2 regions of the Sanguibacter sp. Leaf3 genome follow, and region 1 is predicted to be linked to the other one. Evidence: riboswitches for the same ligand, from Rfam matches in the RefSeq annotation. Region 1 holds a riboswitch; the other holds the start of a gene.

Region 1 (11,584 bases):
GATGGGACCGGAGAGTGACGACGGTCGACCACGACCGCCGCGACGTCGTGGGGCAGCGGCAGACCGGTCGTCTGGACGCGAGGAGCGACGAGTGAGCGGGCTAGCAACCGTGGTCGGAGACCCTCCGGGGATCTCCCGGTGGTCGGCGGCGCTCGCGTCCATGGTCGTGAGGTCGTCGGGCGGCTCGCTCCTGACGCTCCAGATCCCCCTCACCCTGGTCGTCGGGCTCGTCGTGGCGCTCTTCGCGGTCGCGGCCTCGCAGATCCTCGTCCACCCGGCGATCGTCCTGTCGGTCCTGCTCATCCTCGGCGGGTGCGCCTACGCGCGGTGGGCGCCAGCCCGTCGTATCGGGTCGCGCTGGGCACCTGTGGTGATCTGCCTCGTGGACTTCGCAGCCATCGGTCTGCTGCGGTACGGGACGCACCTGGAGTTCGGCATCCTCGGGGTCCTCTCGGTGTTCCCCGCCGCGTGGCTCGCCCACACCTACCTGTGGCGCGGCGCGGCGCTCGCGGGGGCCGCGACCGTCGCGGTCACCGTCGTCCCCGAGCTCGCTACGTCGACGGCGCTGACAGTGCACGTCGGGGTCCGCCTGATCCTGCTGCCGCTCATCGTGGCCGCCGTGATCGTCGCCGTCGTGGTCATCACCGAGCACACAGCGTTCCAGGAGCGCGAGCTGCAGCGCGAGCACGCCCGCCTGGACGCAGCACTGACCGAGAGCGAGTCGACGTCGCTCCTGCTCGACGCGATGCTCGAGTCCCTCGACACAGGTCTGCTCGCCATCGACTCCTCGGGCGAGACGATCCGGATGAACACGACGACGCGCGAGCTCTACGACCTCACGCTGCCCTCGACAGGCGCGCGGGCGGTCTTCGCCGCGGACCGCACGTCTCCCCTGGGGCGCGAGCTGATGCCAGCGGCCCTCGCGCGGCGGGGCGAGCAGGCCACGGGACGGCTCATGTGGTTCGGTCTGCCGAGCGGACGGCAGCGGGCGATCTCCGCCAACATCGTGAGGATCGTCGACTCCGCAGGGGTCGACCGCGGCGCGCTCGTCGCCCACCACGACGTCACCGAGCTCATGGAGGCGATCGAGTCCAAGGACAGGTTCGTCGGGACCGTCTCGCACGAGCTCCGCACGCCCCTGACGTCGATCATGGGATATCTCGAGCTGATCGCCGAGGACGACAGCGCGGGCGACCACCCGCTGTCGCCCGAGACCCGGGAGTACGTGTCGATCGCCCGGCGCAATGCCGAGCAGCTGCTCTCCCTCGTCTCCGACCTCCTGACGACGGCGCAGATCGACTCGGGCGCCCTGCGGCTCACGACGGACGAGACGTCCCTCAGCACGCTCGTCTCCGAGGCCGTCGAGGCCGCGCGACCACGCTTCGACGAGGCGCAGATCCGTCTCACCGCGAACGTCGTCCCCACAGTCCCGCAGGAGATCGACCGTCGCCGCATGGCGCAGGTGATCGAGAACCTGATCTCCAACGCGCTCAAGTACACCCCTGCCGGCGGGTCGGTGACAGTCGCGACCTCGACGGTGCTCGACGCGTCTGTCCTCACCGTGAGCGACACGGGCATCGGCATGAACCGCGCAGACCTCGGCAAGATGTTCACCAAGTTCTTCAGGGCGGAGTCGGCCCGTGAGAACCGGATCCAGGGATTCGGTCTGGGCCTGGTGATCTGCCGCGCGATCGTCGAGGCGCACGGGGGCAAGCTCCGGATCGACAGCGCGCTCGGGCGCGGCACCAAGGTGTCTGCGGTGCTGCCCGTCGGGGTCGTCGAGGACTGAGGAGGGCGCGGACCGCATCGGTCCCGCGCCTGCGCCTGCACCTGAGTCGTCCTGCTAACCGGGCGACGCGTGCTCGTCGAGCACCTCGAGCTCACGGAGGGCGTCGCGGGCCCGAGCCAGCCGGGCGGCCTCGGGCCCGTCCCACCAGTACGGACCGCGCTCCCCGAGACCAGCCTTCGCCAGCCCGACCCGCCGACGCGATGCGGTCACCCGCTCGTCGTCGCCAGCCTTCTTGCCGGCCCGCACGCCTGACCGGCCCTTCCCGAGGTGCGAGGTGAGCGCCTCGACGACGTCGGCGGGCAGGCTCGGGTCGGTCCGACGCCACCGCCTGCCGTGGACCACGAGCCAGCGCTCCTCGTCGGGCACCGAGGTGCCGGGCCCCTGGGCTTCCTGAGACGCTGTGGTCGAGGTGCCCGGGGCCCCGGCCTCAGAGGTCTTGTCGTGAGAGGTCATCTCCCAGAGATCTCACACTTCCGTGCCGTCGGCCTCTCAGAGGGTGCAGCGCACAGGTATCAGCCCGCTAGGCGGACACCTGGCCGACCAGGGCCCGTCGACGTCACGACCACCGTCGTCGCACCGTCGACAAGCCCAGCCACGGTGCACCCGTCGACCTGGACGACGAGCGCCCCAGCAGGTGAGCCGTCGAGGTCGACGGCGTCTGGCCGGTCCTCGGGGACGATGCTCGCCGCATCGCGGACCGCCGCCGTGAGCTCGTCGCGCGGGACGGCGCGCTCCATCCCTCGGACCATCACGAGCCCGAGGGCCTCCGCCTGCACGAGCGACGCCGTGGGCACCTGAGCATCTGTCGTCAGGGTGGTGACCTCGACGTCCGAGGCGGCATCTGTCGCCCATCGCCTGACGGACTGAGGCGTGCCGTCCTCACCGTCGGTCTCGGTGTCCTCCACCAGCACGAGGCTCCTGCCGTCGACCGTGACCTCCACGGCGTCGCGCCGGGTCTGCGGGGGCTTCTCCATCTGCACATCTCCTCTGTCGTGACCTACCAGCGTAGAGCGGGCCTCGCTCGAGGCGTCGACTCTTCCCCGGCGCGACGACTCTGGCCCCCCGGACGCGCACACACCGTCATACAGAGACTTGTTTGCAAAGGAACCCTTGCAAAGATTCCTCTGCACTCGTACAGTCGAACCATGACCACCCGCGACGAGCCCTCGACCACCGAGCACGCACCAGCTCCAGACCTCGGCGCCTCGACGGCGGCGGCCCCTGCCGAGCAGCGGATGCTGGACATCGAGTCGCTGCGGGGTCTCGCGCACCCGCTGCGCATCCAGCTGCTCGAGATCCTCGGGTCGCGGGGACCGCTCACCGCGAGCGGTCTGGCCCACCTCACCGGTGAGTCGAGCGGCACCACCAGCTATCACCTCCGTCAGCTGGAGCGGCACGGCTTCATCCAGGAGGAACCCGGACGCGGCACGGCCCGCGAGCGCTGGTGGCGGACCCGTCCGGGTGGCTTCGCCGTACCGACGGCGTCGTTGTCGGAGTCGAGCCCGGCCAACCGCGAGGCGGTCTCCCTCGTCAACCGGGAGTTCGTGCAGGCCCAGCACCGTCACCTCATGGCGCACGTGGAGCACGGCACGACCGAGCTCCCCGAAGACTGGGCCGAGGCCAGCACAGTCACGACCGTGAACCTGCGGGTCACCGCGGAGGAGCTCGAAGAGATCTCCGCAGAGCTGCACGAGCTCTCGCAGCGCGTCGTCGCCCGCTACCGCGCGGGACGCGACCGCCCCGAGGCACGGCCGATCCAGATGAACCTCAACGCCTTCCCCCTCATGTTCTCCGAGGAGACACCATGACCCCCGCCACCGCCGGACCGCTCCACGGCCCCCGGACGCTCCACGCTGCCGAGCACGTCCCGCTCTTCCCCTCGCCCTCCGCCCTGCACGCCCGTGGCCTGACCGGCCTGCTGGTGAGAGCGAGCCTGGCGGTCGCCGCCTGGGGCGAGGACCGAGCGGTCCGGCGCGCCGACGCCGCTCTCGTCCGCCCTGCTCGGCGCCACCGCGGCGCGGTCCAGGGATGGTCGGACCTGGACCAGGCCCGCGAGCGCTACGCGGACCGGCGTGCTGCCGGGTTCCTCGAACCCTGACGCCCGGTCCGCCCGGGGTCCGCTGTCAGACGAGCGTCAGACGAGCGCGTCTCGGCGCTGCTGGGCCTCACCCGACGCCGTGGGCGCCGTGGGCCTCGCGGACCGCACCCGGGCGGCCCCGCTGGTCTCACCCGCCGGCCCGCCGAGCGCGCGCAGCGCGTTGAGGATCGCGACGAGGTCGACGACCTCTTGCAGCCCTGCGCCCACGATCGCGGGGATCGCCCCGAAGGCGGCCAGGACCATGAGCACCAGGCTGAGCCCGATCCCCAGGCCGATGCTCTGCAGGGCGATCCTGACGGTCCGCCGGGAGATCGCGACGGCGTCGGCCACCCTGCTGATCTCGTCGACGAGCACGACCACGTCGGCCGACTCGCTCGCGGCGGACGCACCGCGGGCCCCCATCGCGACACCCACGTCGGCGACGGCGAGGACCGGGGCGTCGTTGATGCCGTCGCCGACCATCATCACCGGTCGGCCGGCGAGCCCGGCGACGGCGTCGACCTTGCCCTGCGGCAGACGCGCTGCCCGGACGTCGTCGATCCCGACCTCTGCGGCCACGGCGTCGGCGGTCGCCTGGGCGTCACCGGTGAGGACGACGACGTGCTCGACGCCCGAGGCGCGCAGCCTCGAGACCGTCGAGGCGGCGTCGGCACGGACCTCGTCGGAGAGCGTCACGGTCCCGGCGTAGCGACCGTCGACGCCGACCATGACGGACATCTCCCCGGGGACCAGGTCGGGCCTGACGACGTCGGCGGAGGACTCCGCGACCAGGTCGTAGGAGCCGACGACCACGAGACGCCCGTCGACGTGGGCGCGCAGCCCGCGCCCGGGGAGGTCGTCCACGGTCACGTCGGTCGAGAGGTCGAGGCCTCGGCCCGTCGCCTCGTCGACGATCGCCTGGGCGAGCACGTGCGAGGAGAGCCTCTCGGCGGAGGCGACGAGGGCGAGCAGCTCGTCGGCCGTGCGCCCCTCGGGCAGCACGCGGGAGACGCGCGGCTCACCGTGGGTGAGGGTGCCGGTCTTGTCGAAGGCCGCGGTGCGGACCCGCGCGAGGCGCTCGAGGGTGCCGCCGTCCTTGACGATGACGCCGTCCTTCGCAGCGCGGCTCATCCCTGCGATGAAGGAGACCGGCGCGGCGATGAGCAGCGGGCACGGGGTCGCGACCACGAGCACCTCGGCGAAGCGCACGGGGTCGCCGGTGATCGCCCAGGCGGCACCGGCGATCGCGAGGGCGACGAGCGTGAAGGGCACGGCGTACCTGTCGGCGAGCCTGACGAAGGGCGCTCGGCTCTCTGCGGCACCCTCGACGAGCGCGACGATCTGCTGGTACTGCGAGCCCGCAGCGGTCGCTGTCGCACGGACCGTCACGGCGGTCGAGCCGTTGACCGCGCCCGAGAGCACGGTGTCCCCACGGTGACGGACGACGGGCAAGGACTCCCCCGTGGTCGAGGACTCGTCGAAGTCTGCGGCCTCGTCGACCAGGACGGCGTCGACGGGGACCATCTCACCCGGCTTGACGAGGAGCAGCTGCCCGACGGTGACGTCGTCGACCGCGACGTCGAGCACCGACCCCTCGCCCAGCACGAGGTGCGCGGAGCGCGGGGCCCGTGAGAGCAGCGTCGTGAGCTCGTCCCGGGCGCGGTGCTCCGCGTAGTCCTCGAGGGCCTCGCCTCCCGTGAGCATGAGGACGATCACGAGGGATGCCCAGTGCTCACCGACGGCGAGGGTGCTGAGGATCGCGACGAGGGCGAGCACGTCGAGACCCCACTGGCCGCGGCGGGCGTCCTGCACCATGCCCCACCCCTGCTGCGCGGCCACGACGAGCGCGAAGGTGGTGACGAGCACCCGCGCGACGGTGGGGCCGGAGCCCGGCAGCGCGAAGAAGGCGAGCAGGGCGACGAGCCCGACGGAGACGGTGAGGGCGACCGTCGGGTACCGGCGTGAGAACTCCAGGACTCGTGTCATATATCCAGTGATACACCTCTGAAAATGCTTGTTCAAGCAAGCAAAGGCTTCCCTCAGCCGCAGGATCCTGCGGTTCCTGAGGCAAGCCTCACCAGAGTGAGGTCGACCTGGCCGTCGTCAGAAGAGCGCTCCAGGACCCTCCAGCACGCCCGCCGCCGATGCTCCGACGAGCACGAGGCCGAGCACGCCGAGGACGACCACAGCGAAGACCGCGTCCCTCCTGTCGAGCGGCACGGGACGCCAGGTCGTCCGCTCTCCGTCGCCGAGGCCGCGGAGCTCGAGCGTGCCCGCGACACGGTCCCCGCGGCGCACGGAACCGACGAGCAGCGCGAAGGCCGACGCCGCGTGACCCCGCAGACCGACCCGGGGCCGCCCGCGCCGACCGAGGGGTGCCCGCACGGACTGGGCCCGCCGGATCGTCTGCCACTCCGCTCCCATCTGCTGGAGCAGCCTGTACCCGGCGAGCACGGCGAAGGTCACCTTCGCCCCGAGCCGGGCGTGCTGGTGCAGGCTCGTGACGAGGGCGACGCCGTCGGTCGTCGCGACGAAGGCGACCGACAGCAGACCCATCAGCAGGGTCCGCCCGGCCAGGCCCGCGCCCACCCAGATGCCCTCGGTCGTGACGCGCAGCCCGGCCCCCTGCCACACGACCTCCCCCGGCCGGCTCAGCATGTTGACGAGCAGCACTCCCACGGCGAAGGCGACGAAGGGCAGCTGCGCGACGAGCAGTGCCCGTGGCCGAACGCCCGCCCCGACGAGGACCGCCCCCGCCACGAGGACGTACAGCACCGCGGGTGTCACCGGGTCGAGCACCAGGAGCAGCACAGCGGAGACGACGAAGAGCAGCGCGAGCTTCACTGTCGGGTTCCGCCGGGCGAGCGGCGAGGCCAGAGCGAGCGCGTCGGGCTGCAGGACGCTCATGCCCTCACCCCTGCGGTGGTCGCCGGTTCCGGGTCGTGCGCAGCAGACCCGGCCACGGGGTGACGGCCCAGGGCCCGGAGCGCCGAACGCAGCGCCGCTGTGGTCGAGCACCGCTCGACGAACCACCGCACGATCGCGGGCAGCTCGAGGCCCGCGCCGGTGAGCGCATCCGCGTCGGACAGGACGTCGTGCGTGGACCCCCAGGCGAGCACCCGACCCTGGCCGACGACGACCACCTCGTCGGCGACCTCGGCCGCGAGGCGGAGGTCGTGGGTCGAGAAGACGACCGCCCCGCCACCGTCCGCCACCGAGCGCAGTGCGTCGGCGACCACCACGGTGTCGCGCCTGTCGAGCCCGAAGGTCGGCTCGTCGGCGAGCAGCACGTGACGACCGTGCGCGAGCATCGCCGCGAGGCTCAGCCGTCGCTTCTCACCACCCGACAGCTGGTGCGGGTTGCGGTCCGCGCAGTGCTCGAGGCGGTGCTCCCGGAGCATGCGGGCCACCGTCGGCGCAGGGTCGGCGAGGCCGTGCGCGATCTCCTCCGCCACGGTGTGCGCGACGAGCTGGTGCTCGGGGTTCTGGAACACCATCCCCGGGCGCTCGCCCGCCACCCTCCCTGCGAGAGGCCGGGCGAGGCCAGCGAGAGCGTGCAGCAGGGTCGACTTGCCGGTCCCGTTCTCCCCGAGGACGGCCACGACCTGCCCCGCGCGCACGTCGAGGTCGACGCCGTCGAGGACGGTCTGACGACCGTGGCCGACAGCCAGCCCGTGGGCCCGCAGCAGGACGCGAGGCACCCCGGTCTCGGCTGGCGCCGGGAGAACCTCGTCGCACGGCACGAGACCGGCGAGGAGCTCGTCGTGCGCCCCCGAGGTGAGGTCCCCGACCTTCCCGCTGAGGGCCGTGAGCTCGGCCTCGAGAGGCAACCAGCAGCCGAGGGCGTGGAGCGCCCCGGCGTGCTCTCGCAGCACCTGGGGGGTCGGGCCGTCCGCGACGACAGTCCCGTCGGCGTCGAGCACGACGGCCCGGCCGGGCAGCCCGTCCAGCCCGGCCTCCCCGGCGTAGTCGTCGAGCCTGTGCTCGACGAGCAGCACTGTGAGCGACGCGTCGCGGGCGACCTCCTCGACGGCAGCCCGCACAGCCCGCACCCCGCTCGCGTCGAGCATCGAGGTAGGTTCGTCGAGCAGCAGCAGCCCGGGCCGACCGATCACCGCCGCCGCGAGCGCGACCCGCTGGGTCTGACCGCCGGACAACCGCGCCGTCTGCCGCTGAGCCAGGTCCCCGACGCCGACCTGCTCGAGGGCCACCCCGACCCGCGGACCGATCTGGGCGGGCGGGAGGGCACGGTTCTCGAGGACGAGGGCGAGCTCTGCGTCGACCTGCGGCAGGCAGACCGAGGCCGAGGGGTCCTGCCCGACGACCCCGAGCAGAGCCGAGCGCTCGTGGACAGGGCTCGACAGGTCGAGGGGCTGCCCGCCTCCCCCGAGGACCAGCGTCCCCTCGACCTCCGCGGGGGTGCTGTGCGGCACGAGCCCGGCGACGAGGTGCAGCAGGGTCGACTTGCCCGCCCCCGAGGGTCCGAGGACGACGACCCGCTCCCCCGCGGCGAGGTGCAGGTCGACCCCGCGCAGTGACGGGCGGTCCCTGCGCGGATAGGTGACCGTGACGCCCGAGAGGGTGATCACCGCGGGACCCGAGCTGGTCGTCACCGCGAGACCCGAGCCGGTCGTCACCGCGAGACCCGAGCCGGTCGTCACCGCGAAGCCGTGCGACCGACGGCAAAGCTGTCGACGACACCTGTGCGCACGAGCGCGTCGACGACCACCTTGGCGAGCAGCCCGCCGAGGACGACACCCGAGACCACCTGGATGGCCAGACGCGTCCAGAACAGGTCGGTGCCGTACCAGCCGGACCTGAAGGCGCTGAAGAAGAACACCGCGAAGGCACCCAGCCCACCGGACAGTGCGTAGGTGAACCAGGAATAGCTGCGGTAGCGGGTCAGCGCGAAGGGCAGCTCGCTGCCAGCCCCCTGGATCGCCGCGGCGACGAAGAGCAACGGCCCGACGGCCGACCCGAGGAACACGACCTCGATGACCGAGGCCAGCACCTCGGCGACCACCCCGGCACCGGGGCGCTGGATGATCGCGACAGCGACTGGCGCGACGATCAGCCAGCCGCCGAGCAGCACGTGCTGCGTGAGGTCACCGAAGGGCCCGGTGACCGCGGCGAAGGCGATCCACCCCTGGACGAGCGCCCAGTACAAGAACCCGAAGACGATACCCAGGACGACGACGAGCATGAGCTCTTTGAGGCTCCAGGGCGCACGTCGCGAGCGGGTAGGGCGGTCCTGGCCCACGTCCTGCGCGGCCTTGCCGGCCGCCTGCTCGGGGGTCATCGGGCAGCCTCGCCGTCGGTCTCGGTGTCGGTGTCTGTGTCTGTCGTGCCAGGCTGCGGGCTGCCGGCGGTCCTGGTGCCATCTGTGCGGTCTGTACCGTCGGTGCCTGCGCGGAGGCTGGGGCTGTTGACCGAGAGCGTCAGGTGCGTGGTCACGTGCTGGACCGTCCTCCCGACGCTCTGCCACGCACCGACCACAGTGGTGAGGATGTCCGCGACATCCCCAGCGAGCCGGGTGACGTAGTGGTCGCTGCCGACGACGGTCCCGGCTGCGCGCGCCTGCTCGATCGCGGCATAGATGTCACGCATGTGGTCCGGCGCGCGCGAACCTGCGAGCGGCTGGTCGGCCAGGGGGTACAGCGCCCACTGGGCGACGGCCTCCACCCCCGTCGCCTCCAGGACGGCCGAGGGCGCCGCCGGCAGCACCTGACCCGCGGGAAGGTCGCAGGTGACCTCCCCAGGGCACCCCCGGGACAGCATGATGCTCGCCGAGACGTGCTCCCCGCTGCGGCCGGCTGCTGCGACCAGGGCGGAGAGGTACTCGGCGATCCGCTGCTCGGGCCCGGCGACCCGGGTGCTCACGGGGTCGGTCTCGACGGTCAGCCCGTCGGTCGACGTCTGGGCGAGGGCGCCGGTGATGATGCGGACGTAGTCGGAGCTCATCACCGAGAGGGTGACGCGCGCGCCGACGCCCAGCTCGGCCGGCGTGGGGCTCGGCTGCTGGTCCGGCGTGGGGACCGGCTGCTGCGCCTGGGTGGGTGCGGATGAGGTGCGGTGCGTGGTGGTGTGCACTGTCGTGCCCTTCTCGTCTCGAGGTGGGGCACGGGCGTCACCGACGCACGCCCGCTGCTGCAGGCGTGCGTGGGTGACGTAAGAGATGCCTCCCTGCGCTGGCATGATCCAGATCAGGTTCGACGGTCGAAGGTTGAGAACCTTCCTCTCAGCCCGGCTCACCGGACTCCCGTGTTCAGGCACCACCCTAGGGGGCACCCGGGCTCGCTGACCAGCCAGGCCGTGGGTCGAGACAGGCTCAGCCCGGCACAGCGTCAGGTCCTCGCGGCGTCGGCTCGGCCGAGCATCAGCCCCAGGGTGGACCCCGGCCCCTCCCGCAGGACCGCCCGCACGCGCGGGCACCGGCGCAGATCAGCCCGCGGGCTGATGCCCTGCGGTACGTGCCGACGGGAGGATCGTCACCATGACCTCCTCCCAGGCGACGAGCCGGCCCCGCATCCCCCGGCGCGGCGCTGCCGAGAGCGCGCCGGCTGCGCAGGTCGACGGACCACCACGGCGGCGCACCCACGTCCGGGCCAACGCACCGCACGTGGTGCCCTTCGACACCCTGCGCGAGGTCGGCATACCCGCGCGCCCCCGCGCGTCGTCCGGCACGCCGGCCGTGTCACCACCCGTCCCGTCCTCAGCCGAGCGGGCCGCCAGCCCCGAGGTCCGCCCGGCTGTCCGCGTCGTGCCGTCGCCGCCTCCCCCTCCCGCCGCTCCTGCCCCTCCCGCCGCCGGGCCGCCGACCTCGAGGCCGCTGCCCGACGAGGGATCGCCCGAGCACGCGGTACGCAGCCCACGACGCACAGCCCTCCTGGTCGCCGTCCCCGTGGCCGTCGTCGTCCTCGGTCTCGCAGCCGTCGCCCTCGGCGTCTCAGGCCGCTCCGACGCACCGCAGGGAGACGGCTCGGGCAGCGGCACGGCCTCCGCACCGCAGGACGGCGGCGTCGCGGAATCTCCGGCGACAGGTCTCGACCCCGAGCTCGAGCGGCGGTTCGCGCTGGCCGTCGAGGCCGCGGCCGCCGACGGTGTCGCGCTCACGCTGACCTCCGGGTGGCGCTCTACTGAGGACCAGGCCGCTCTCGTGGAGTCGGCCGTCGAGCGCTACGGCTCGCTCGAGGAGGCCCGGCGGTGGGTGCTGCCGCCGGAACGCTCTGCGCACGTCGCCGGTCGTGCGATCGACGTCGGCCCGACAGACGGAGCCCTGTGGCTCGAGCAGCACGGAGCCGACCTCGGCCTGTGCAGGGTCTACGCGAACGAGCTGTGGCACTTCGAGCCGGTGATCGAGCCGGGCGGTGCGTGCCCGGCCCTGCTCGACGACTCGTCGAGCGGCTGGGACGGGCTGGGCTGACCGGCAGGCGCGGAGCCAGCGGGCAGGCGCGCAGCCAGCGGGCAGGCAGGCCAGCGGGCACAAAGAAGGAGACCCTGGCACGAGGGCGGTGCAAGACTGGGACCCCACATCCCCCGTCGGAGCCCCCACCCGTGACCGCTGATCGTCCACGCCCCCTCCTCCCGCTGGCCCAGACCGGCACGAGCGTCGGCCCCCGCCCCGCCGCCTCGGGCGATGCCGAGGCTCTGCGTGCCGACTGCTCACGCTGTGCTGGTCTGTGCTGCGTCGCCCTGCCCTTCGCACGGTCGGCAGACTT
Region 2 (11,584 bases), on a different contig from region 1:
CGGCGACCCGGGTGCGGCGCTGGTCCCGTGGCACCCGCTGCATGCGCAGCCCGTACTCGACGTTGCCCGCGACGTCGCGGTGCGCGAACAGCTGGCCGTCCTGGAACATGAGCCCGAAGCCGCGCCTGTGCACGGGCACCCCGGCGACGTCGGCTCCGTCCCACAGCACCCGGCCGCTCGCGACAGGCTCGAGCCCGGCCACGGCGCGCAGCAGGCTCGACTTGCCGCAGCCCGAGGGCCCGAGGATGGCGACGACCTCACCCCGGGCGACGTCGAGGTCCACGCCGGCGACGGCTGTCGTGGCGCTGCCCCGGTGTCGCCGGGAGGGGCGGGTGGCCGGCAGCCCGGCCTCCGTGACCTGCTCGTCCGCGGCCCCCGGGCCAGCCGCGTAGGTCACGACCAGCTGCTCGACGCGCAGACCGCTCCCGGGTGCTCGGGTGCCGGGCGCCGCTCCTGCGGGGCGCGCTGTCGTGGTGCTCATCAGAACTCTCCTGTCCTGTCTCCGCGCAGCCGCTCGGCGAGGAGCATGACTGTCGCGGTGAGGAGCGCGAGGACGACGGAGGCGGCGAGCGCCATGCCGTAGTTCTCGGCGCCGGGCCGGCCGATGAGCCGGAAGATGACGACGGGCAGGGTCGCGCCGTCGGGTCGGGCGAGGAAGGACGTCGCCCCGAACTCGCCGAGGGACACGGCGAAGGCGAAGCCGATGGCGAGCCCGAGCGAGCGGGCGACGATGGGCCAGTCGACGGTCGCCAGGACACGTCCGGGCGGTGCGCCGAGGGTCGCGGCCACCTCGCGCTGGCGCGGGTCGATCGCGCGCAGCACAGGCAGCACGGTCCTCACGACCAGCGGGGTCGCGACGACGGCCTGGGCGATCGGGACGAGCAGCCCGGAGGTCCGCAGGTCGACGCTCAGGCCGAGCGGCCTGTCGAGGGTGATGAGGAAGCCGAAGCCGACGGTCACCGCGGAGACCCCGAGGGGCAGCATGAACACCGAGTCCATGACCGACACCGCGCGTCGGGCCGCCGGGTCGCGCGGTCGTCGCGAGACGACCAGGGCGACGAGGCCGCCGACGACCAGCGCGACGACAGTCGCCCAGGCTGCTGTGCGCAACGAGGTCGCGGCTGCCTCCCACACCGTGACGGTGAGCGCGTTGCGCCCGCCTGTGGTGCCGAGCGCGGCGTAGTTGCCGAGCCCCCAGCCGTCAGGGGTCCGGAGGGAGCGGAGCACGAGGTTGGCGATCGGCCAGGCGAGGAGCACCAGCACGACGACGGCCGTGAGCGCCGCGGGCAGGGCGTCGGCGCTGCGCAGCCGCAACGGGTGGGTCGAGCGCGTGGCGGCTGTGAGGGCGAGCGCGGTCTCGCGGCGCGAGCGCGCCCTCGAGGCGACCGCGAGCGCGGCGCTCACCACGACGAGCTGCGCGACGGACAGCACCGCGGCCGTGCGCAGGTCGAGGAACTGGACGGTCTGCATCCAGATCTCGGTCTCGATGGTGCCGTAGCGCTGACCGCCGAGGACCAGGACGACCCCGAAGGCCGTCGCGCAGAAGAGGAAGACGACCGCGGCGGCCGAGGCGACGGCCGGGCCGAGCGCCGGGAGCGTCACGGTCCAGAACGCCCGGGAGGGTGAGGCTCCCAGGGCGCGGGCGGCCTGCTCGGCGCGCGGGTCGAGGTGCTCCCACAGCCCGCCGACAGTGCGCACGACGACGGAGTAGTTGAAGAAGACCAGGGCGATGACGATCGCCGTGAAGGTCCCGTCGAGCCCGAGGGAGCCGAGCGGGCCGGACTCCGCGAGCAGCGCGCGGAAGGCGACACCGACGACGACCGTCGGCAGCACGAAGGGCACGGTGACGAAGGCGCGGACGGCCGCCTGCCCGCGGAAGGTACACCTGTAGAGGACGTAGGCGCCGGGGATGCCGAGCAGCAGCGACACGACGGTGCCGAGCGTCGCCTGCGCGAGGGTCAGGCCGACGATCCGCCAGGTGCGGGGCTGGGAGAAGACGTCGGCAAAACCGCCGAGGTCGAGCGTCCCGTCGGCCCAGAAGCCGCGCCCGACGAGCGCGCCGACGGGCCACACGAAGAAGATCCCGAGGAAGGCGACGGGCACGGCGACGGCGAGCGCCCACGAGGTCCGGCGCAGCAGGGCCCCGCGGCCGGCGGGACGCTCGGGGCGTCCGGCCGGTCGCGGGGCGGAGGCACCCGTACGACCCTCGCGGGTCGTGGTGCCGTCCTGGAGGGTGGTCATGGTGCTCAGCCGACGACCTGGGCGGTCCAGTCCTTGATCCACGCGTCACGGTTCGCGGAGATCTCGGCGGGGTCGAGGGCGATCGGGTCCGTGGGCACGGGCGCGAAGGACTCCCAGTCGGCCGGGACCGTCACGTCAGGGCTCACGGGGTACACGTACATGGTCTCGGGGATGTCGGCCTGGAACTGGTCGCCGAGCAGGAAGTCGACGAAGGCCTGGGCACCCTCGGGGTTGTCGCCGTTGGCCAGGACCCCGGCGTACTCGACCTGGCGGAAGCAGGTGTCGAGCAGGGCTTCCGTGGTGCTCGACGCACCGTCGTCGCTCAGCGTGAAGGCCGGTGAGGACGCGTAGGAGAGGACGATCGGGCGGTCGCCCTCGCCGTTGGCGGAGAAGTCCGTGTAGTAGGCGTCCTCCCAGCCCTCGACGACCTTGAGGCCGTTGTCGGTGAGGCTCTTCCAGTAGTCGAGGTAGCCGTCGGTGCCGAAGTGCCCGATGGTCGCGAAGAGGAAGGACAGGCCGGGCGTCGAGGTCGCCGGGTTCGTCACGACGGTGAGGTCCTGGTACTCGGGGTCGGCGAGGTCTTCGAGGGTGACCGGGGCGTCGATGCCCGCCTCGGCGAACCATCCGGTGTCGATGTTGAGGCACACGTCGCCGTAGTCGACAGGGGTGAGGGTGCCGGAGCCGTCGACCGCGAGGTCGGCGGCGCTCTCGGGCAGCTCGGGCGAGGTGTAGGGCTCGAAGACGCCCGCGTCGACGGCGCGGGACGCGAAGGACGTGTCGATGCCGAAGGCGACGTCGCCGAGCGGGGAGTCCTGGGTGAGCACGAGCTTGTTGGCGAGCGCGCCGCCGTCACCGGTCGTGATGATGTTGAGCGTCAGCCCGCTCTGCTCCTCGAAGGCGGCCTTGGTCTCGTCGGTGATGCCGAAGGAGTCGTGGACGACGACGTCGACCGTCGTGGCGCTCCTTGACCCCGACGCGTCGCCCGTGCCGCCGGTCGCGGAGTCGCTCGAGCAGGCCGCGAGCGCGAGGACCAGGGTCCCGGCGATCGTCGCTGTGGTCAGCCGTACGGAGCGTGTGGTGCGTGCTGTCCTGGTGCTGGTGGTGCTGTGCATGATGCTGCGTCCTCCTGGACATGTGCCTCAGAAGGGGTACCACGCGTGCGTGGCGAGATAGCCCGACTCCCTACGCCGGTGCAAACCGGATCAGGTTCGAGGGTCTGCGGGTGGTTCCGCACTCTCAGCGCTCCTGCGCTCCCCTGTCGTTCTCTCCCAGGTTACCTCGCGGTCGGCGGTGCGGTATGCGGGTGCGAGCCTGGACGGCTAGCGTGGTGCGACAGGAGCGGATCACCTGCTCAGACGACCAATCGCGGAGGAATCGTGGCCCAGGACCAGTCGGTACCGATGAAGATCACCACGCTCGCTGTCTCGCTCGGTGCCGGGTGGGTCGCACAGAAGGCCGTCGCCGCGCTGTGGACCAAGGTCACCGGGCACTCCCCGGTGCACGGGGACGACGACGACGCGACGGTCGCGAGCATCGTGGCCTTCGCCGCGGTGACGAGCGCGACCGCCGCCCTCACCCGGGTGCTCGCCACCCGGGGGACCTCGCGCTTCGCGAAGCGTCTGCACGCCCGCAAGCGCTGACCCTGGCGCGGCTGCGGCGCCGCTGTGCGCTGCGGCCCGGATGGGTACCGCGGCCGCGTGAGCACCGCAGCGAGGCTGAGCACCGCGGTCCGGCTGCGTGCCGCGCTGCCGCGGGTCGTCGCGGCACGCAGGCTCAGCGACGGGCGGCGTCCTCGAGAGCCCTGAGGTCGAGGACAGAGAGCCCCCGGCGCCCTCGGAGCTCGATGACGCCCGAGGCCGACAGCGCCGCCAGGCGCCGGCTCAGGGTCTCGGGGGTGGTCCCGAGATACGCGGCGACCTCGTGCTTCGCCATCGGCAGCAGCACCGTTGCCCGGCCGGTCCTGCTGGTGGTCGCTGTCACGAGGTCCAGCAGGTAGGCCGCGACCCGGACGCCGACGTCCTCCGACGTGATGGCCGACAGCAGCCGCTCGACCGAGGCGAGCCTGTCGGAGAGCGTCCGCAGCATCCGCTGGCTGATGTCGGGATAGTCGCGCAGCAGAGCCGAGAACCTCGCTGGGTGGAACACGCACATCTGGCTGTCGTCGAGGGCGACGACAGTGTCGAGGGGCGGGCGACCTGTCAGGAAGGCGCGCTCGCCCACGACGTCGCCGGCGGTGACTGTCCTGAGGATCTGCTCCTGACCGTCGGAGGACGTCCGGCTGACCTTGAGCTGCCCGCTGTGCATCACGAGCAGGCTCGACGCCGGGTCTCCGGGGTCGGAGACGACCTCGCCCTTCTGGAACGACACGGACCGCGCCGCCCCTGCCACCCGGAGCTGCTCCGGGCGCGACAACCCGTGGAAGATCGGGACGCGGGCCACGCAGAGGTCGTCCTCAGCCATGCCCCGAACCTACCCGGACCACCCGGCACCTACGGGTTGCCGAGGCTGCTCCGGCGCCTCCCGGCAGGCAGGGCCGACGGACGGTGCCGGTGCTTGACCTGCGTCAAGGAGTCTCCAGGAGATCCCTCCTACCGTGAAGGTGTCGCTGAGAACCGTCACCAACGAAGGGATCCGACCATGTCCACCTCGACAGCACCCGCCACCTCCACCACCCGCACAGTCCTGAGAGCCGAGGGGTTCTCCTGCCCGTCCTGCGTGGCCAAGATCGAGAAGCAGGTGGGCCGGCTCGACGGTGTCGAGCGCGTGCGGGTCCAGTTCGCCTCGTCACGCATCGAGATCGACCACGACGCCGGACGCGTCACCGTGGACCAGCTCGTCGCCGCCGTGGCCAAGGCCGGCTACAGGGCCGCACCCTCGAAGGTCTGACCTCTGATCTGTGCTCTCCGGGCACCCGCGGGTGCCCGACCCGTAGTTCCTCCAGGCGCGCCGGGCGACCGGCGCGCCCCGCAGAGAGGTGGTGCTCCGATGGGGAGCAGGTTCGAGAGATGGGTCCACGGGGACTGGTCGACGCCCGTCGTGTCAGGGGTGCTCGTCCTGGTCTCCTTCGTCCTCAGGCAGTCGGCGGGAGGCGCGGGTGACGTCACGCTGAGCCCGCAGTGGTGGCTCGATGCCGGTGAGCACGCCACAGGCCCCGGCACGGTCTTCACCCTCGCGGACGCCGTCATGCTGGCCGCCGCGGTCACCGCCGGCTGGGGGATCACCATCACGGCCCTGCGCGCACTGGTCGCCAGGGTCGTCGGGATCGACCTGCTCGTGGCGGCTGCGGCGATCGGGGCCGTGGTGATCGGCAACTTCTGGGAGGCTGCGGCAGTCACGTTCTTGTTCGCGACAGGTCACGCCCTCGAGGCCGCGACCCTGGGCAAGACGCGCTCCGCCCTGGCCGAGCTGGTCGCGGTGGCCCCGGACCACGCCGTCGTCGTCCGCGACGGCGAGCAGCTGGAGATCCCTGCGGCGCAGGTGAGGGTCGGCGAGGTGGTCCTGGTCAAGAACGGCACGAAGGTCCCTGTCGACGGAGAGGTCCTGGACGGGACCGGCGCGGTCGACGAGGCGTCCATCACGGGCGAGTCGATACCGGCCGAGAAGTCCAGAGGTGACCGCGTCTACGCAGGGACGATCTCCCGAGCAGGCTTCTTGCGGGTGCAGGCCACCGGGACCGGAGCAGACACCACCCTCGCCCGCATCATCCACCGCGTCGAAGAGGCCCAGGACGCCAAGGCCCGCACGCAGGCCTTCATGGACAGGTTCTCCAGGTGGTACACACCCGCCGTGATGGTGCTCGCCGTGGCGGCCGGCGTCGTCACGGGTGACGTGGTCCTCGCGCTGACCCTGCTGGTCATCGGGTGCCCCGGCGCGCTGGTCGTCTCGATCCCCGTCGCGATCGTCGCCGGCATCGGCCGGGCCGCTCGTCGAGGGATCCTCATCAAGGGTGGTGAGTTCCTCGAGACCTCGGCGAAGATCTCCGTGGTCGCCATGGACAAGACCGGGACGCTCACCGAAGGCCGGCCCCGCCTGACCGACGTGGTGGTCCTGGACCCGCGCCTGGGTCGTGCCGACGTGCTGCGCTGGGCTGCGGCCGCCGAGGCCGGGTCCGAGCACCCGCTGGCACGTCCCGTCCTGGCGGCTGCGGACGAGGACGGGGTCGGTCCCTCAGAGATACCGGGCACGGTGGTCCCGGTGCCCGGCATGGGCATCATGGCCGAGGTCGACGGTCACCGGGTGCTCGTCGGCAGCCCGCTGCTGCTCGAGCGGTACGGGGTGGCCGACGCCCGCGGAGCCTCCCAGGTCGCCGCGGCGCTCGCCGCCGACGGCAAGACGCCCATGACGGTGGCCGTCGACGGCTCCGTGATCGGCGTCCTCGCCGTCGCCGACCAGGTCCGCGCGGACGCCGCTGAGGCCGTCTCGATGCTGCACAGGGCCGGCGTCACGAAGGTCGTCATGCTCACCGGGGACAACCGGCTGGTCGCCGAGGCTGTCGGGAAGGCCACCGGGATCGACGAGGTCCACGCCGCGCTGCTCCCCGAGGACAAGCTGGACGTGGTCGAGCAGCTGCAGCGGCAGGGCCGCACCGTGGCCATGGTCGGCGACGGGGTCAACGACACCCCTGCCCTGGCGGCGGCAGACATCGGCGTGGCGATGGGGGCAGCAGGCTCCGCGGCGGCCGTGGAGACCGCCGACATCGCACTGATGGGTGACGACCTGCTCAGGCTGCCTGAGGCGATCAGCCTGGCCCGACGGACCGTGGCGGTGATGAGGCAGAACATCGTCGTCGCCCTGGCCACGGTCGTGCTGCTGCTGGCCGGCGTCGTCGCAGGGGGGCTGACCATGTCTGTCGGCATGCTCGTCCACGAGGCCTCTGTCCTGGTGGTGATCGTCAACGCGATGCGCCTCCTGCGCAGCAGCGGCCACGACGCGGTCGACCAGCGCTCCAGGCCCAGCCTGACGTCCGTCGGCTCCCGGGGTTGAAGATCTCGTCCCTGTGGACAACGTCCGCGCACCGCTGCGCGCTCCTAGTGTCGGTGCAACGGCAGCGACCGGTCCGAGGTCGCCGCCCTGTCACGGCAGGAGCAGGGCATGAAGTTTGCGATGGGGGCAGGCGTGCTGACGGCGCTCGCACGGAAGACGTCGACGTCGAGCGACGACCTCGGCGCCGTCGTCCGGGAGCTCTCCGCGGCGGCCGAGCCGCTCGAGGGGCGTTTCCACGGCGCTGGCCGGCAGGCCTTCGACAGGTTCCGGCGACGCACCGAGGAGATCGCCGTCGAGCTCGACGCGGCTCTCGCATCCGTGCTCGTGGGCATCGGCGGGATGGACCGCGCCTTCACCGAGGGCGACCAGACGATGGCCGACGAGACCCGGGCGACCGAGGGCAGCGCGTCCTTCGCCTCCGCGCGGTTCTCTGGCCGCTGACCACAGACCTGCTGACCACCGACCTCAGGAGACGACGACGATGAGCACGACGAGCACGACAGACCGCAGGGACTACGACACCGCAGCATCGACGGCTGCTCAGGAGAACTTCGACAGGGTGGCAGCGCGGCTCGACGGTCTGATGGACCAGCGCTCAGCCGACGTCCGGGACGCGATGGCCGACTACGAGGCCACAGGTGTCTCCGGTGACTACCAGGCGCAGGAGCAGCGCTGGGCGACGGTCGCCGCGGAGGTCCGCGGGATCGTCCAGGCCCTGCGCCGCGCGCTGACCGACAGCGACGCGAGCGCCCAGGACTCGCTGCGGCGAGCCCAGTCCGCGGTCGAGGCGATCGGCTGACCTGGGACGACGTGACGTACGAGCGCCGCGCCGGAGGTGCCGCACGGCAGGTCCCCTGTCGCGCGGTCCCCTCGGCGCAGAGCCGTGGAACTTGATAGCGTCGAGCGATGCCACGGACGCCACTGCCCAGCCCGCGCCCTGACCGACCGCTCCGAGCCGGATCGCTCCGAGCCCCTGGAGCCGCCACGCTGGCGGCCGCACTCGTCCTCACCGGGTGCTCCTCCTCCGACGACAGCGAGACCGAGCCCACGTCGACGGCCTCGAGCACGTCGACAGCCTCGACCCCTGTCGAAGAACCGACCTCCGAGCCCGCCGAGCTCCCCGAGGGCCCCGCGGGAGAGCAGGCCGCCTGGTTCCTCGAGCAGCTCGACCCCGAGACCACCGTGAGCGCCGACGAGATCACGGCCCGCGTCTCCGAGGCTGTGCTTGCCGAGATGAGCGCCGAGGACCTCGCGGCGACCCTGACAGCGCTCGCCGCGACAGGCCCGTGGACGCCTCGGGCTGTCGCTGGTGAAGGGTCAGCCGTCTCGGTGACGATCGTCGACACGGCCGGGACCTACCTCGAGATGCAGGTCGCGACCGACGAGGCCGGTCAGGTGACGACCCTGTTCTTCGCGCCCGGGAGCAACCCCGACCGCGCACCGGCCGCGAGCTGGGACGAGCTGGACTCGTTGCTCGGCGACACCGGCGTCGACCACTCGCTCCAGGTGTCGACGGTCGACGAGGCCGGTCTGTGCACACCCGTCCACCAGGCCGGCGAGACGGCCACGCCGATGCCTGTCGGGTCGATCGTCAAGCTCTACGTCCTCGGGGCCGTGGTGACGGCCGTCGCCGACGGCACCCTCACCTGGGACACCGAGCTCACCCTCACCGACGACCTCAAGTCCTTGCCCTCGGGCACCCTGCAGGACCAGCCGGCCGGGACCACCGTGACAGTCCAGCAGGCAGCGGCCGGCATGATCTCGATCAGCGACAACACCGCGACAGACCTGCTCATCAGCACGGTGGGCCGCGACGCCGTCGTCTCCGCGATGGGCGACATGGGACACCACGACCCGGCGCTCAACACCCCGCTGCTCACCACGCGCGACCTCTTCTGGTTCGGCTGGGGTGCCCCGGAGTCCGTCCCGGGCTGGACCGACCTCGACGTGGACGCGCGCGAGGCGCTGCAGGGCGAGGTGCCAACGGGCGTGCTCGACATCGACCCGATGTCTGTCACGACCCCCCGCTGGGACGACGGCCTCGACTGGTTCGCCACGGCCGCCGACCTCTGCTCCGCGCACGCCGGCCTGCAGACCATGGCGGGCACGGAGGCCGGCGAGCCCGTCCGCGACATCCTGTCGGCGAACACCGGGATCACCCTCGACGAGGCCGACTGGCCCTACGTCGCCTTCAAGGGCGGCAACGCGCCCGGTGAGATCGCCGGGTCGTGGCTGGCCGAGACCGCCGACGGGGAGACCGTCGTGGTGAGCCTCCAGCTCGCGACCGACGACCCCCTCGCCCTGCCCGCCCCCGTCGACCTGTTCTCCCTCGCCGAGGACGCCTTCGGGCTGTACGGGTCGTGACACCGCAGAGCCCGACGTCGGACCTCCGACGTCGGGCTCTGCTCTGCCCTGGGCCCCGGCGTCCGCCGAGCCTGTCAGGCCTCGGTGATCACCGATCCGGCCGCCACGTCGGCCCGGGCGACGGCGGAGCCACCGGCCCGCACGAAGACCTCGCCGTCGACCTCGTCACCCACGAGCACCTGACCGGCCCCGGGGACCACGACGTCCTCGGTCCCGTGGTTGAGCACCACGGTGAACTCCGTGGACCCGTCGACCGACCTGCGGCGCACGACCTCGACCTCGTCGGGCAGCGTGCGGTCCGGGACGATCCCCGCGTCGGCGTAGGCGCCGTCGAGGAAGGTGGTCAGCGACGCACCGGTCAGGCGCGTCGAGGTGTACCAGGCGGCACCCTCGCCGTGCACGTTGCGGGTGATCGCCGCCTCGCCCTCGGCGGGGCCGTCCACGTAGGTGGCCACGACGTCGGCCGTCGTGACCACGAGGTCTTCGGCCCAGACGTCAGCCGCAGCACCCTCGAATCGTCCGCCGGCCAGCGTCATCGAGTCGCCCTCGCGCAGCGGGAGCAGCTCGTCGACCCGGACACCCAGCACGTCGTGCAGCGCAGCGACCAGGCCACCGGCACGCACGGCGTCGTTCTCGTCGACCAGCCCGGAGAAGCACGAGACGGCCAGCGTCCCGCCGGCAGCCGTGTAGGACGTGAGGTTCGCCGCCGCCGCGTCGGTCAGCAGGTACGACGCGGGGGCGAGCACGAGCCTGTACCCGCTGAGGTCGGCCTCAGGGTGGACCAGGTCAGCCGTGACGTCGTCGCGCCACAGCTGGTCGTAGAAGGCGACGATGCGCTCGCGGTGCGAGTGGTCGACGCTCGGTCTCCACTCGAGGTCCTGCGCCCAGAACGACTCCCAGTCCCAGAGGATCGCGACGTCGGCGTGCACCTGCGAGCCGCGCAGCTCGGCGAGGTCGGCCAGGGTGCCGCCGAGCTCGACGACCTCTTTCCACACCCGGCTCGACGTGCCGGCGTGGGGCAGCATCGAGGAGTGGAACTTCTCCGCGCCCGAGCGCGAGGCGCGCCACTGGAAGAAGAGGATGCCGTCAGCCCCGCGACCGAGGTGGGACAACGCGTTGCGTGCCATCTCGCCGCGGCGCTTGGCGACGTTCCGCGGCTGCCAGTTCACGCCCGAGGTCGAGTGCTCCATGAGGATCCACGGCTTGCCGCCCGCGAGGGACCGCGTGAGGTCGGCGTCGAGGGCGAGGGTCACGTGGTTGCGGACCTCGGCGGCCGTCAGGTAGTGGTCGTTGGTCACGATGTCGACCTCGCGCGCCCAGCGCCACAGGTCCATCGACGGGCAGCTCGTCGCCATGAAGTTGGTCGTCACCGGGACGCCGGGTGAGAGCTCGTGCAGGATGTCCCGCTCGGCCGTGAAGCACGCGAGCAGCGCGTCGGAGGTGAAGCGCGCGAAGTCGAGGCGCTGCGCCGGGTTGACGACGCTCGCCGACGTGGCCGGCGCACCGATGTGGTCCCACTCGCCGTAGGTCTGACCCCAGAAGGCCGTGCCCCACGCGGCGTTGAGGGCGTCGAGCGACCCGTGGCGCGCCTGCAGCCACGTGCGGAACGCACGGACGCTGTGCTCGTCGTAGCTGTCCGAGACGGGTGCGCCGTACTCGTTGTGGACGTGCCACAGCGCGAGGGCCGGGTGGGAGCCGTAGCGCTCGCCGAGCGCGCGGGTGATGCGTGCGCAGGCCCGGCGGTAGTCGGGAGAGGACGGGCTGACCATGCCGCGCGAGCCGTGGCCCAGCACGACGCCGTCGCGGGTGACGACGCGCGAGTCGGGGTACGTGGCGTAGAACCAGGCGGGCGGGGCGGCGGTCGGGGTGCCGAGGTCGACCCGGATCCCTGCCGAGTGCAGCAGGTCGAAGAGCCTGTCGAGCCACTCGAAGTCGAAGACGCCCTCGGTCGGCTCGAGCCGGGCCCACGAGAAGATGCCCACGCTCACCAGGTTGA

Evidence for each region. A riboswitch is a leader RNA that binds a small molecule or an ion and turns the genes downstream of it on or off. The one in region 1 is predicted to bind thiamine pyrophosphate.
Region 2: it holds a riboswitch for thiamine pyrophosphate, as region 1 does, so the genes downstream of both, ASG53_RS15950 (thiamine ABC transporter substrate-binding protein) here and ASG53_RS17990 (Ykof family thiamine-binding protein) in region 1, are expected to answer to the same signal.

The regions. Positions count from the first base shown of each region.
Region 1 covers NZ_LMRH01000004.1:112,581-124,164, reverse strand. Annotated here, with positions in the region: gene ASG53_RS18035 (sensor histidine kinase) at 92-1,789, shown strand; gene ASG53_RS18030 (biopolymer transporter Tol) at 1,844-2,242, opposite strand; gene ASG53_RS18025 (hypothetical protein) at 2,302-2,763, opposite strand; gene ASG53_RS18020 (helix-turn-helix domain-containing protein) at 2,935-3,597, shown strand; gene ASG53_RS18015 (hypothetical protein) at 3,594-3,887, shown strand; gene ASG53_RS18010 (heavy metal translocating P-type ATPase) at 3,924-5,852, opposite strand; gene ASG53_RS18005 (energy-coupling factor transporter transmembrane component T family protein) at 5,970-6,773, opposite strand; gene ASG53_RS18000 (ABC transporter ATP-binding protein) at 6,770-8,527, opposite strand; gene ASG53_RS17995 (ECF transporter S component) at 8,524-9,165, opposite strand; gene ASG53_RS17990 (Ykof family thiamine-binding protein) at 9,162-10,061, opposite strand; TPP riboswitch at 10,030-10,130, opposite strand; gene ASG53_RS17985 (M15 family metallopeptidase) at 10,360-11,289, shown strand; gene ASG53_RS17980 (pentapeptide repeat-containing protein) at 11,421-11,584, shown strand, end outside.
Region 2 covers NZ_LMRH01000003.1:563,923-575,506, reverse strand. Annotated here, with positions in the region: gene ASG53_RS15960 (ABC transporter ATP-binding protein) at 1-481, opposite strand, end outside; gene ASG53_RS15955 (ABC transporter permease) at 481-2,241, opposite strand; gene ASG53_RS15950 (thiamine ABC transporter substrate-binding protein) at 2,247-3,353, opposite strand; TPP riboswitch at 3,404-3,508, opposite strand; gene ASG53_RS15945 (DUF4235 domain-containing protein) at 3,642-3,881, shown strand; gene ASG53_RS15940 (Crp/Fnr family transcriptional regulator) at 4,015-4,701, opposite strand; gene ASG53_RS15935 (heavy-metal-associated domain-containing protein) at 4,879-5,127, shown strand; gene ASG53_RS15930 (heavy metal translocating P-type ATPase) at 5,227-7,224, shown strand; gene ASG53_RS15925 (hypothetical protein) at 7,333-7,665, shown strand; gene ASG53_RS15920 (hypothetical protein) at 7,706-8,023, shown strand; gene ASG53_RS15915 (serine hydrolase) at 8,131-9,588, shown strand; gene ASG53_RS15910 (beta-galactosidase) at 9,663-11,584, opposite strand, start outside.